3 regions of the Streptomyces sp. NPDC028368 genome follow, and region 1 is predicted to be linked to each of the others. Evidence: riboswitches for the same ligand, from Rfam matches in the RefSeq annotation. Region 1 holds a riboswitch; each other region holds the start of a gene.
What was found. A riboswitch is a leader RNA that binds a small molecule or an ion and turns the genes downstream of it on or off. The one in region 1 is predicted to bind cyclic di-AMP.

Region 1 (4,649 bases):
GGCGGCCACCGGCCGGTCCTCCTCGCCCGTCATCCGCCGCCGCTGTTCGTCGGTCAGCCGGTCGAGCAGCGCCTCGGCGGAGTCCAGCTTCCGCATGACCGTGATGCGGTGCCGCTTCAGCGTGCCCTCGGTGTGCTCCAGCCGCTCCGCGGTGGCCTCGGCGCGGTCGCGGATCTGGCGGACGCTGCCGAGCCGGCGCGCATAACCGGCCACCGCGTTCGCCTGGTGGCTGCCCGCGCGCTCGAGGACCGTGGCGCCGTCCAGATAGCGCTGGGGGTCGGCGGACATCATCAGCCGCAGGGTCGGGTCCACGCCGCCGGAGCGGTACTGGCTCCCGGCCATCGTGCCCAGTTCGGCCCTGGCGGCGTTCAGTTTCCGGGTCCGGCGGGCGGCCTCGTCCTGGAGCCGGGCCAGCTCCGCGCGTGCGGTGTCGGCCTCTTCCCTGGCGCCGTTGTAGTGCTGCGTCGCCACCTCTGCCTCCTGGTACAGCGCGTCGACCCGGTCTTTGACCTGGGCGGGGGTGGGGCGGGGAGCGGCCTGGCCGGTGCCGTCGAAGGCTGCGGCGCCGGCGGCGCCGGCGAGGGCCAGGGTGGCGGCCGTACGGGCTGTCGGGTGGTGCTTGGTCCTGCGGTGCGACGCCACTGCGGCCGTCACTTCCTTCCGTACCGGCCGTGGGTCCATCGGCCGTCTGGGGAAGGACGCTAAACCTGCACGTCACGGCGTAGCTCCCAGATGCCCGGAATTGGCCGTTTCCGACCGGGAGTGATGTCGGGGTGAGCGCGCCCCGCCGCGAACGCGCCCCGGAGGGGCCTGGCCTGACCGAAGCGGCGATTACCGATGCCCTGCCGGAAAGCGCGTGCTATGCGGCGGATACGATCGCGCACTATGGACGTAGTAATCAATATCTTCGTCGGCCTGCACATCATCGGCATCGCCTCCCTCCTGGGCGGCTTTCTGACCCAGATGAAGGCGATGAGCGCGGGCACCGCCCGCTTTGTGCCGGCCATGCTGCACGGCGCGCTGACGATGCTGGTCACCGGCATCGTGCTGGTCGGGCTGAACGAGGCCCAGGACCACACCCTCAACAACATCAAGATCGGCATCAAGATGGCCGTCCTGGTGGTGATCCTGGCGCTGGTCTACGTCAAGCGGGACGACGAGAAGATCGCCAAGCCGCTCTTCGGTGCCGTCGGCGGGCTCACGGTGGCCAACATTTTCATCGCGGTGCTCTGGACCTGAGGCCCGGCGCCCGCAGAGACGACTCACCGCGCGGTCATCCCACTGAGGGGACGACCGCGCGGTGGCGTGTGGGGGGTGGCCGTGGGGGGTGGACTCCGGGGGGAGCGGGTCAGGCCGGGCGGACGCTCCCGTAGATCGGCATGTAGTAGATCGACTCCTCCCGGACGCTGGCGCCCGGGTGCGGGGCGTGGATCATCTTGCCGTTGCCTATGTACATCCCGACGTGGCTGATGTCGTCGTAGAAGAACACCAGGTCACCCGGCTTGAGGTCACCGGTGGCGACCCGCTGGCCGACCTTGACCTGGTCCCAGGTCGTACGCGGCAGATCGACGCCGGCCGCCTTCCACGCCGCCTGGGTCAGGCCCGAGCAGTCGTAGGAATTGGGTCCGGTCGCGCCCCAGACGTACGGCTTGCCCATCTGGGAGCGGGCGAAGGCGAGCGCCTTCTCGGCCTTGGTCGAGTACGAGCCGCCGTCAGTGGACCCGCCCCCGGTGGAGCCGCCGCCGGTCTGGCCGCCCGTCGAGCCGCCGCCGTCTTGCTGCCGCTGCTGCCGCTCCTTCTCCGCCTGCTGACGCGCCAGCTCCTCGGCCCGGCGCTTGGCCGCCGCCTCCTTCTTGCGCTCCAGCTCCGCCAGCCGGGCCTTCTCCTGCACGGTCAGCCGGGACAGCAGCTGCCGGGTCTCGGCCAACTTGCTCTGGACGGACCGCTTGGACTCCTGCAGCGAGGCCTGCGACGTCTGGAGCCGCTCCAGGCTCCGGGTCGCCTCGGCGCGCTGCCGGGCGGCCGCCGCCTGCTGCTCCTCGTAGTTCGTGACCGCCTGCTTCTGCCGGCCGGTCAGCCGCTCCATGAGGTGCGTACGGTCGAAGAAGTCCTGCGGGTCCTTGGCCAGCATCAGCTGCGCCGTCGGGTTCATGCCGCCGGTGCGGTACTGCGCCGAGGCGAAGGTGCCCAGCTCACGCCGGGACTCGTTCATCTTCTCCGCGCGCTTGGCGGCCGCATCGAGCAGACCGTTGACGGTGGCGCGCTGATGTTCGGCGCTCTCCTTGGCGGCGTTGTACTTCTGGGTGGCCACCTCGGCCTGACGGTAGAGCCCGTCGACCTTCTGTTTGACCTCTTCAATGGTGGGCTTGGGGGCCCTCGGGGCGGCCCCGGCGGACTGCGAGAGCAGGGTGACCGAGGCGAGGGCGGCGGTGGTGAGCCCGGCCGCGGTACGGCTTCCGGGCGAGGTGAGAACGCGGGTGCGCGGCTTGCGATGCGACGCCAAGGCCGGCGACTCCTTCCGTGGACCGCCTACCGGGTTAGCTGTCGGGTTCGGGCGGTGTCGCTGACGGAAGGCTTGCCCTACGGTCGCTGCGTCCGCCGCTGGCGGCCGTAGTGATCGATTCACCCCGGTGGTGCTGGTGGGTCCCCGGCTCCGGGTGCCTGAGGGCAGGGCCGGACTCGGCGGAGGCGGCCCGTGCGGACGCTGTCGTCCACGGGGATGCGGGCTGCCCGAGCAGGCACGGTAGCCAACTCGTGTGGCCCCTGTGAAGGCTGATGTTCGATATGCCCGAAACCTTTTCGTTATCTGAGGAGAAGTTGAGGCGAAGGGGCAGCGTGGCGAAGGGGCCGCGCGGTGGAAGGCGTGGCCGGAAGACGATGCCGGGCAGCCCTGGAAATGTGGTGTGCCGCATACCGGATGCCGGATCTGGTCAGGTGGGGGCGGGCTGTCAGTCCGGCGGCCTAGACTCGGTGGGCGATGAGCAGCCTCTTTGACGACAGCTTCCTGGCGGATCTCGGCCCCAAGGGCGAGGACGAACATCCGCCGCCCCCCGAGGACGAGCACGGCCCGGCCCCGGAGGAGATTCCCGCCGACCTCTTCGGGGGGAAGTTCGACGCGCCCGTGCCCAAGGAGGCGTACTACCGCGACGGCGCCGCCCGCCCCGTCGTGGACCCGGCCGCGCTGCTCGAGGGCCTCAACGACGAGCAGAAGGCCGCCGTGGTGCACACCGGCGGCCCGCTGCTGATCGTCGCCGGCGCCGGCTCCGGCAAGACCCGGGTGCTCACCCACCGCATCGCGCATCTGCTCGCCGAGCGCCATGTCCACCCCGGCCAGATCCTCGCGATCACGTTCACGAACAAGGCCGCCGGCGAGATGAAGGAGCGCGTCGAGGACCTGATCGGCCCGCGCGCCAACGCCATGTGGGTCTCCACCTTCCACAGCGCCTGCGTGCGGATCCTGCGCCGCGAGTCCAAGAAGCTCGGCTTCACGTCCTCCTTCTCGATCTACGACGCCGCCGACTCCAAGCGCCTGATGGCCCTGGTCTGCCGCGATCTGGATCTGGACCCCAAGCGCTTCCCGCCCAAGTCCTTCAGCGCCAAGATCTCCAACCTCAAGAACGAACTCATCGACGAGGAGACCTTCGCCGGGACGGCCGCCGACGGCTTCGAGAAGACCCTGGCCGAGGCGTATGCGATGTACCAGTCGCGGCTGCGCGAGGCCAACGCCCTGGACTTCGACGACATCATCATGACGACGGTCAATCTCCTCCAGGCCTTCCCGGATGTCGCCGACCACTACCGCCGCCGCTTCCGCCACGTCCTGGTCGACGAGTACCAGGACACCAACCATGCCCAGTACACCCTCGTCCGCGAACTGGTCGGCGCCGGCACCGCCGAGATGCCCGCCGCCGAGCTGTGCGTCGTCGGTGACGCCGACCAGTCGATCTACGCCTTCCGCGGCGCCACGATCCGCAACATCCTCCAGTTCGAGGAGGACTACCCGGACGCGACCACGATCCTCCTGGAGCAGAACTACCGCTCCAGCCAGACGATCCTGTCCGCCGCCAACGCCGTCATCGAGCGCAACGAGAACCGCCGCCCCAAGAACCTCTGGACCGACGCCGGCGCCGGCCCCAAGATCACCGGCTATGTCGCCGACACCGAGCACGACGAGGCACAGTTCGTCGCCGACGAGATCGACCGGCTGACGGACGCGGGCGACGCCAAGGCCGGCGATGTCGCCGTCTTCTACCGCACCAACGCCCAGTCCCGTGTCTTCGAAGAGATCTTCATCCGGGTCGGGCTCCCGTACAAGGTCGTCGGCGGCGTGCGCTTCTACGAGCGCAAGGAGGTCCGCGACGTCCTCGCCTACCTGCGGGTGCTCGCCAACCCCGAGGACACCGTCCCGCTGCGCCGGATCCTGAACGTCCCCAAGCGCGGCATCGGCGACCGCGCCGAGGCGATGATCGACGCCCTGTCCTCCCGCGAGAAGATCACCTTCCCGCAGGCGCTGCGCCGCGTCGACGAGGCGTACGGCATGGCGGCCCGCTCCGCCAACGCCGTCAAGCGCTTCAACGTCCTCATGGAGGAACTGCGCACGATCGTCGAGTCCGGCGCCGGGCCCGCCACCGTCCTCGAGGCCGTCCTGG
Region 2 (4,649 bases), on a different contig from region 1:
ACCTTGGCGCCGAGCTTCTCGGTGATGACGTGCCAGCCGGCCCAGTCGTCCTCGAACAGCGGGTCCTCGATGGAGACCAGCGGGTAGGCCGCCACCAGCTCCTCGTAGTACTCGGTCATCTCGGCGGCCGAGCGGTCCTTGCCCTCGAACTGGTACTTGCCGTCCTTGTAGAACTCGGAGGCGGCGACGTCCAGGGCGAGCGCGATGTCCTGGCCGGGGGCGTAACCGGCTTCCTTGATGGCCTCGAGGATGAGGTCGAGGGCCTCGCGGTTGGAGCCCAGGTTCGGGGCGAAGCCGCCCTCGTCGCCCAGGCCGGTGGCCAGACCCTTGGCCTTCAGGACCTTCTTGAGGGTGTGGTAGACCTCGGTGCCCCAGCGCAGCGCCTCGGAGAAGGACTCCGCGCCGATCGGGGCGATCATGAACTCCTGGATGTCCACGTTGGAGTCGGCGTGCGACCCACCGTTGAGGATGTTCATCATCGGGACGGGCAGGACGTGCGCGTTCGGGCCACCGAGGTAGCGGAACAGCGGGAGGTCGCTGGCCTCGGAGGCGGCGTGCGCGACGGCGAGGGAGACGCCGAGGATGGCGTTGGCGCCCAGCGAGCCCTTGTTGTCGGTGGCGTCCAGGTCGAACATCGCCTGGTCGATCAGCCGCTGCTCGGTCGCGTCGTAGCCGACGAGCTCCGGGCCGATCTGCTCGATGACGGCCAGGACGGCCTTCTCCACGCCCTTGCCCAGGTAGCGGTTCGGGTCACCGTCGCGGAGCTCGATGGCCTCGAAGGCGCCGGTCGAGGCGCCGGACGGCACGGCGGCACGGCCGGTGCTGCCGTCGTCGAGGCCGACCTCGACCTCGACCGTGGGATTACCTCGCGAGTCGAGAATTTCGCGGGCTACGACGACGTCGATGGACGGCACGTTGTCTCCTTCATGAGTGTCTGGAGTTCTGCAGCACGAGCCTAACGGCCCCGGGCAGGTCCGCTTGCCGTTGGCCCGCTTCGTGGGACGAAAAGAGGCCCAAAGGCCCGGTTCACGGGACGTTTGGGTGCATTGTTCGCCAGACGGTTAAAAGCACGGGAAGCCGCTGGTGGGCGCGGTGCCCCGGATTGGCGTACGGAGAAGCCCCGCCCGGCGCGCTGGGGGGAGTGGCGCGCCGTGACGGGGCTGTCCGGGGGAGGAACGGGCCCGTCGCCCGGGCCCGCGGGAGTCCCGGTCCGGGGACGGCTCAGATGCTGAGCTGCTGACCCGGGAAGATCAGGTTCGGGTTGCCGCCGATGACGGACTTGTTGTTCGCGTAGACCGACTTCCAGGTGGTGCCATGCGCCTTGGCGATCTTGGCGAGGGTGTCACCGGACTTGACGGTGTAGTTGCCCTTGCCGTGCGACGGCTTGGGGGCCGGCTGGACCTTCTCCTGCTTCGGGGCCTGCTGGGTCTGCTTCGGCGCGGGCTGGGCCTTCTTCACCTCGACCTTGGAGGAGGTGTTGAGGTCGGGCGAGGGGCCACCGGCGGTCAGGTTGCCGGCACCGGCGCAGGACCAGGCACCCGGGCCCTGGATGGCGAGGAGCTTCTCGGCCGCGGCGATCTGCTGGGCCTTGGTGGCCAGGTCGGCGCGCGCCGCGTACTGGGTGCCACCGGCGGCGGCCCAGCTGGAGTTCGAGAACTGCAGGCCGCCGTAGTAGCCGTTACCGGTGTTGATCGACCAGTTGCCGCCGGACTCGCACTGGGCGACCTTGTCCCAGGTGGCGACGGAGGCGGCGGAGGCGGAGGTGGCGCCCATCATCGGGACGGCGACAGCGGCACCGGCGACACCGGCGAGGGTGGCGATGCGGACGGCCTTGGACGGACGACGGTGCTTGCCCTTGATCAGCATGTTCGTTCGTTTCCTCACCGACGCCTGCGAGGTGAGCTGTCGGGTTCGGGCCGTGTGAGTGCCCGGCCGCGTGTGCTGTACACGCGGCTTCACCCCAAGCCGGTTGACCCGCTTTCGCGGGCGGGGCCGGCGCTTACCTTGGGTCCCCCGCTCCTGCCTTCGGCGCTTGCGCGTCAAGTGCCTCCGACCACCGGCAGGATTCGGCGTGTGATCGAAGGGCCCGCTTTGGCGAGCGGTCCCGACCGTAAGCAGTAATCCCCTTGGTGTTCAAACCCCACTATCTGAACCCAGTTGACCGTTTTTGATCACTAGAGATTCATATTTCCGCAGGTCGGCCGTGGTGCGGAATCCGGCGGACCAGCCGGACACCGCACCACGGAACGAGACGCTTGTCTCACTTTCGCCAAAAGGGGCCAAACCGGCGGTAACTACCCTGCCACGTGCCCGAGATCGAGCAGCTGACCGGGCTGGATCAGGTCCGCGTCGGACCCGATCGTCTTCTCGTTGCGGTCATAGAGCGCGGGCCAGCCGCCGGGCAGATCGTGGGCCTGGGCGATGGCTGACAGGCTGTCACCGGCGCGGACGGTGTAGTCGCCGGCGGGGGCGGACGGGTCCGTACCGGGGTCCGTACGAGGCGCGTCGCCGCCGCGGGAGGCGTGGCGGCCGGAGGGCCGGTCGCCGTCGCCCGCGTCACCCTCGCCCTTGCCGCCCTTGCCGTCCTTGCCGCCCTTGCCGTCGCCGCTCTCGTCGGCGTCGCCGCGGTGCTTGCCCTTGGCGGGGGTCTGGGTGGGCGCGGGGTCGTCGGAGCCGTCCCGGCGGCCACTGTCGTCACCCGAGGGGTCGGACGGGCCGGACGGATCCGCGGGGTCCGACGCCTCGGGGGACGAAGGGGACGGCGTCGGCGTCGCGTCATCGGACGGGCCGGCGGAGGGGTCCTCGGACGGTCCGGCGGACGGGTCATCGGACGGGTCATCGGACGGGGCGGACGGATCGGAATCCGACGGGTCCGTGGAATCCGACGGCGCGGGCCGCGGCGTGCTCGTACTGCCCGGGTTGACCTCCGGCGCACGGCCGTCCTTGGTCAGCCCGGCATTCACCGCGCAGCTCGGCCAGGCGTCCGGGCCGCGGTCGTCGAGCATGGACTCGGCGACGGCTATCTGCTGGGCGCGGCTGGCGAAGTCGGGGCGCGAGGCGTACGAGATGCCGCCGTACTGCTCCCACATGTCCTGGGTCAGCTGCAGGCCGCCGTAGAAGCCGTTGCCGGAGTCCGAGCTCCACATCCCGCCGCTCTCGCACTGCGCGACCCTGTCCCAGGTCGCGGTGTCGGCGGCGTGCGCGCCGCTCGCGCCGAGCAGCGGCAGTGCGATGCCGGCGCCGGTCACTCCCGCCGTGACAAAGATGGCCGGTGCCTGACGGGGGCGACGGTGTCGGCCGTTCCCGGAGCGCATGCGGTTGCCTTTCGAGCGGCGGTTGAGTTGTCGGCCGAGCCGGTGTGGTACGTCGAGCACGTCGAGCATGGCGTGTACGACGAAGAGGTCGGGCACGTCGAGCACGTCGCGTACGCCGGATACCTCGCGTACGTCGAACCGGTGAGCGACTCGGTGGGTCGAAAGGTAGCCGGGGTTACGGGTAGTCACAAGTCGGTGTAGCGGAGATCACGCAAAGGTCACGTGACTGACGCCTCGTCAACTCTTTGGTAATCGCTGGTCAGCCCCGCTCCGGTGTGAACTCCACCGGCAGGGACCGCAGTCCGCGCATGATGAGCCCGCCACGCCAGCGCAAATCGTCAGGTTCCGCGGCAAGCCGGATGTCCGGGAGCCGGGTCAGCAGCGTCGCGAGGGCGGCCTGCCCCTCCAGCCGGGCGAGCGGTGCGCCCAGGCAGTAGTGGATGCCGTGCCCGTAACCGAGGTGCTGGTTGTCACGGCGGGTGAGGTCGAGGACGTCCGGCTCGGCGAAGCGTTCGGGGTCGCGGTCGGCGGCGGCCAGGACCACCAGGACCGGGTCGCCCTCGGCGATCCGCTGCCCGCCCAGCGTCAGTTCCTCGGTCGCGAACCGCCAGGTCGCCAGCTCCACGGGGCCGTCGTAGCGCAGCAGTTCCTCGATGCCGGTGGCGAGCAGATCGGTGTCGCCCGCCGCCATCGACTTCTGCAGCAGTTCGCGCTGGGCGGGGTGGCGGAGCAGCTGATAGGTGCCGTTGCCGATGAGGTTGACGGTGGTCTCGAAGCCGGCGAAGAGCAGGATGAACGCCATCGCGGCGACCTCGTTCTCGGTGAGGTGCTCGCCGTGGTCCGAGGCCCGGATGAGCCCGGAGATCAGATCCTCGTCCGGCTCCGCGCTCTCCCCCAGGGACTCGCGCTTGCGGTGGATCAGCTCGGCGAGATAGCCGCGCATCTTCTTCACGGAACGGGCGACTCCGCCGCGCGGCCCTCCGCCGTGCCGGATCATCATGCCCGCCCAGTCGCGGAAATCGTCCTGGTCCTCGCGCGGTACGCCGAGCAGATCGCAGATCGCGTAAATGGGGAGGGGGAAGGCGAACTCATGGATCAGATCCGCCTCCCCGCGCTGCGCGAACCCGTCGATGAGGCGGTCGGTCAACTCCTGTACGCGCGGGGCGAAGGCGGCGACCCGGCGCGGGGTGAACGCCTTGGAGACCAGGCGGCGCAGACGGGTGTGGTCGGGCGGGTCGATATTGAGCAGATGCGTCATGAGATTGGCGCTGCGCTCGCCGGGGATGCCGACCTTGCCCTTGCCGTGTGCCGCCTCGCTGTGATGCACCGGGTTCT
Region 3 (4,649 bases), on a different contig from region 1:
CGCACTGACCGTCCTGGGCGGCGGCGAGTCCTCCCGGCTCTACAACCGCCTGGTGCGCCGCGACCGCAGTGCCGTTGCCGCCGGCTTCGGCCTGCTGCGGCTGGCCGGGGCGCCCTCGCTGGGGTGGCTGGACGTGAAGACCTCCGGTGGTGTGGAGGTCCCCGCCATCGAGAGCGCCGTCGACGAGGAGCTGGCCCGCTTCGCCGCCGAGGGGCCGACCCCCGAGGAGATGGAGCGCGCGCAGGCCCAGTTGGAGCGCGAATGGCTGGACCGCCTGGCCACGGTCAGCGGCCGCGCCGACGAACTGTGCCGCTTCGCCGTCCTGTTCGGCGACCCGCAGCTCGCGCTGACCGCCGTCCAGCGCGTCCTGGACATCACCGCCGAGGAGGTGCAGGAGGTCGCCAAGGCCCGGCTGCGCCCCGACAACCGCGCGGTGCTTGTGTACGAACCCACCGAGCCGACCGCTCCGGCCGATGCGGCCGCCGACACCGAGGACGAGGAGGGGGAGCGGTGAGCGACTCCACCACCCGCGCAGATTCCGCCGTGACCACCATGGACTTCCACCCCCAGCCCAAGGGCGGCGCACCCAAGCCCTGGGCATTCCCGGCCCCCGAGCGCTCTCAACTGGCCAATGGGCTCACCCTCCTGACCAGCCACCGCCCCGGCCAGCAGGTCGTCGCCGTCGAGATCAACCTCGTCGCGCCTCTGGAGGCCGAGCCCGAGGGCCTGGACGGTGTCGCCACGATCATGGCGCGCGCTCTGTCCGAGGGCACCGACAAGCATGACGCCGAGGAGTTCGCCGCTGAGCTGGAACGCTGCGGCGCCACCCTGGACGCGCACGCCGACCACCCCGGCCTGCGGGTCTCCCTCGAGGTGCCGGTTTCCCGGCTGCCCCGTGCGCTCGGCCTGCTCGCCGACGCGCTGCGCGCCCCCGCCTTCCCCGACAGCGAGATCGAGCGGCTGGTGCGCAACCGCCTCGACGAGATCCCGCACGAGCTCGCCAATCCGGCGCGGCGGGCCGCGATGGCGCTGTCCAAGGAGCTGTTCCCGGCCACTTCCCGGATGTCGCGGCCGCGCCAGGGCACCGAGGAGACCGTCGAGCGCATCGACGCCGCGGCGGTACGCGCCTTCTACGACGCCCATGTACGGCCCGCCACGGGCACCGCCGTGATCGTCGGCGACCTCACCGGCGTCGGCCTGGAGGCGGTGCTCTCCGACACCCTCGGTGCCTGGCGCGGTTCGACCGCCGAGCCGCTGAAGGCCTCGCCGATCACCGCCGACGACACCGGCCGCGTGGTGATCGTGGACCGCCCCGGAGCCGTCCAGACGCAGCTGCTGATCGGCCGTATCGGCGCCGACCGGCACGACCGGGTCTGGCCCGCCCAGGTGCTCGGCACGTACTGCCTGGGCGGCACCCTCACCTCCCGGCTGGACCGGGTCCTGCGTGAGGAGAAGGGCTACACCTACGGGGTGCGGGCCTTCGGCCAGGTGCTGCGCTCGTCCGCCGACGGGAGCGGCGCCGCGATGCTCGCCATCAGCGGCTCGGTGGACACCGCCTCCACCGAGCCGGCGCTGCAGGACCTCTGGAAGGTGCTGCGGACCCTTGCGGCAGAGGGGCTGACGGACGCCGAGCGGGACGTCGCCGTGCAGAACCTCGTCGGCGTCGCGCCGCTGAAGTACGAGACCGCGGCGGCCGTCGCGGGCACGCTGGCCGACCAGGTGGAGCAGCACCTCCCGGACGATTTCCAGGCCCAGTTGTACGCCCGCCTCGTGGAGACCGGGACGGTCGAGGCGACCGCGGCCGCCGTCAATGCCTTCCCCGTGGACCGTCTGGTGACGGTGCTGGTGGGTGACGCCGCCCAGATCGCCGAACCCGTCAAGGGGCTCGGCATCGGCACGGTGACGATCGTCAGCGGCTGAAGCCCCGCCGGCTGACTGCCGGTCATATATCGATAAAGCGGCTCCCGTGGTGCAGGTCCACCACGGGAGCCGCCGTATGTCCGGAATGGTGTGGCTGGTTGCCCGATGCCCCTGTGGCGTACGGCACAAAGAGCCGGTTCTGTTTGCCGATTGAAAGATGTCCCGATTAGCGTCGGTGCGGCTGTTCGTCACAACTCCGCCACAACAGTGGCACCGGACAGTCATCGCCGAGTCCCCGTACGGCGCGAGCCAGGGGAGCCGGGGACCCACACGTCCCCTGGGGTGAATCGGACCCCTCTCCGGAGGAGCCCGTAGGAGACCTTCCTGCTCCGAACCCGTCAGCTAACCCGGTAGGCGAGAAGGAAGGAAAGGACAAGCCACCACATGGCGTTCACCCGTGCTACCGGGAAGCATCGTGGTGCGAGCCGCACGGCTCGCAGGACCCGCAAGTTCGCAGGCGTGGCCACCCTCGCGGCCACCGGTGTCGTCGCCTCCGTGGCCTCGCCGGCGCTGGCCGCCACCAGCGAGGCACACGCCGAGGACACCGGTCTGCGGCAGGCCGTCGTGATGGGCGACGAGCTCGCCAGCCGCGTCGAGGCCCAGGCCGATGCGCAGCAGGCGGCCGCCGATGCCGCCGCCGCGCAGGCCAAGGCCGAGGCCGTGGCCAAGAAGGCCGCCGAAGAGGCCAAGCGGCTCGCCGAGGCAGCCAAGAAGAAGGCCAAGGCGGAACGGGAGGCGAAGGAGCGCGCGGCCCGCGACGCGGAGCGCAAGCGCCTGAACGCCTTTGTCGCCCCCGTCGCCGACTCCTACGTCTCCACCGGGTACAAGGCCTCCAGCAGCCTGTGGTCCTCCGGCAGCCACACCGGCATCGACTTCCACGCCGCCACCGGCACCTCCGTCCACGCCGTGGGCGCGGGCACCGTCGTCGAGGCCGGCTGGGGCGGCTCGTACGGCAACAACATCGTGATCAAGATGCACGACGGTACGTACACCCAGTACGGCCACCTGTCGTCCATCGGTGTCTCCGTCGGCCAGAGCGTCACCCCCGGCCAGCAGATAGCCCTCTCCGGCGCCACCGGCAACGCCACCGGCCCGCATCTGCACTTCGAGGCCCGCACCGGCCCCGACTACGGCTCGGACATCGACCCCATCGCGTATCTGCGCGCGCACGGCGTGAACGTCTGACGTCCGCACGCACTGGTGGAGCCCCGGTCATCGGCCGGGGCTTCCGTGTTTCCGGAGCGCGCCATGCGCCGGTCCGCCCGGCGCATGGCCAAAAAATATCCATGAATTTCCGGAGGCCGTCGGAAAAGCTGTCCCGGTCGAATAGAGTCACGGAAAACCCGCCGATCGGCGGCGTTTCCCGGGGATTACGGCGGAGGCGCAGACGATGCGAGGCCATCTTTCCGCGCATGCGGTGTGCACGGCGATTCGCGACGACATCATTTCCGGTGCGCTGGTGCCGGGCAGCCGGCTGATCGAGGAAATTCTCGCCGCCCGCTACGGCGTCTCCAGAGTCCCGGTCCGGGAGGCGCTGCGCACCCTGCAGTCCGAGGGCTTCGTCACCACCCGCCACCATGCGGGCGCCTGTGTCGCCGAGCCCACCGAGCAGGAAGCGGCCGATCTCCTGGACATCCGCGCCCTGTTGGAGCCCCTGGGTGCCGCCCGCGCCGCCGCCCGCCGCAGTCCCGCCCACCTCAAGGTGCTGCGCGGTCTGGTACGGCTCGGCCGTGACCGTGCCCGGCACGGTCACCCTGCGGACGTGCGCCAACTGGACGGCTGGTTCCACGAGACGCTCGCCCAGGCGGCCGGCAGCCCCAGCCTGACGTCGTTGCTCACCCAGCTACGGCGCAAGGTCGAGTGGATGTACACCGTGGAACTGCCCGCGCGGGCCACCGAGTCGTGGGACGAACACGGCGCGGTGCTGGACGCGGTGGCCCGGGGCGACGCGGAACGGGCCCGCGCCCTGATGGCGGCTCATATCGAGCGCTCCCTCCCGGTATACCGACTGCGCCGCCCCGCCGCGGCCGTGGTGAGCGATCCGAAACGGCCCGTCAACACGGCGCGCGCCCGTAATTAACATGGGGTCTGTATACAAAGAGGTGCGGAATAATTGCGGGGTGGGAGCGGGGAATTCTGCCCGGTGTTCGGGGTCCCATATTTCTTTCCGCGTTTCCATGTCCGGGTAATTCGCGACCCTGGATTTCGGTATGTCGCGCGGTGAATTTCCGTCCGAGCGGTCTGGTACTGCGAATCGTCCCCGCAACGAACCGTTCCAGAAGGAATCGCCCTACGAGGAATCGCCCCACGGCGAATGCTCAGGGAGCGGAACGGGACCGCAGCAAAGCCCCCCCCCGCAGCAACCCCCGCAACACCCCCCACAGCAAACGGCCCCGCGGCAGCGACCGTTTCCGGTCACTGCCGCGGGGCCGCGGCCAGAGGGGCCAGGGAAATCCTGACGGGCTCAGAACGAGTCAGAAGGACCCGGAAGGGCTCAGACGGCCTCAGACGGTCTCGGGGAGCTCGTCCAGGCCCTCGGCGACGAGCTTCGCCAGGCGGTCGAGCGCGGCCTCGGCGCCCTCGGCGTCGGAGGCCAGCACGATTTCCTCGCCACCCTGGGCGCCCAGACCCAGGACCGCGAGCATGGAGGCCGCGTTGACGGGGTTGCCGTCGGCCTTGGCGATCGTCATCGGGACGCCGGCCGCGGTGGCCGCACGGACGAAGATCGA

Region 2: linked by a shared signal. The riboswitch ahead of ACZ4S3_RS26380 (transglycosylase family protein) and the one ahead of ACZ4S3_RS27205 (C40 family peptidase) in region 1 are both predicted to bind cyclic di-AMP.
Region 3: linked by a shared signal. The riboswitch ahead of ACZ4S3_RS33915 (M23 family metallopeptidase) and the one ahead of ACZ4S3_RS27205 (C40 family peptidase) in region 1 are both predicted to bind cyclic di-AMP.

What each region holds. Positions count from the first base shown of each region.
Region 1 covers NZ_JBVHTY010000013.1:16,926-21,574, reverse strand. The annotation lists gene ACZ4S3_RS27215 (C40 family peptidase) at 1-654, opposite strand, end outside; gene ACZ4S3_RS27210 (hypothetical protein) at 886-1,239, shown strand; gene ACZ4S3_RS27205 (C40 family peptidase) at 1,349-2,503, opposite strand; cyclic di-AMP (ydaO/yuaA leader) riboswitch at 2,512-2,695, opposite strand; gene pcrA (DNA helicase PcrA) at 2,978-4,649, shown strand, end outside.
Region 2 covers NZ_JBVHTY010000012.1:118,505-123,153, forward strand. The annotation lists gene eno (phosphopyruvate hydratase) at 1-914, opposite strand, end outside; gene ACZ4S3_RS26380 (transglycosylase family protein) at 1,222-1,866, opposite strand; cyclic di-AMP (ydaO/yuaA leader) riboswitch at 1,873-2,041, opposite strand; gene ACZ4S3_RS26385 (transglycosylase family protein) at 2,295-3,503, opposite strand; gene ACZ4S3_RS26390 (cytochrome P450 family protein) at 3,574-4,649, opposite strand, start outside.
Region 3 covers NZ_JBVHTY010000019.1:121,475-126,123, forward strand. The annotation lists gene ACZ4S3_RS33905 (M16 family metallopeptidase) at 1-514, shown strand, start outside; gene ACZ4S3_RS33910 (M16 family metallopeptidase) at 553-1,920, shown strand; cyclic di-AMP (ydaO/yuaA leader) riboswitch at 2,136-2,291, shown strand; gene ACZ4S3_RS33915 (M23 family metallopeptidase) at 2,305-3,105, shown strand; gene ACZ4S3_RS33920 (GntR family transcriptional regulator) at 3,311-4,000, shown strand; gene ACZ4S3_RS33925 (HPr family phosphocarrier protein) at 4,425-4,649, opposite strand, start outside.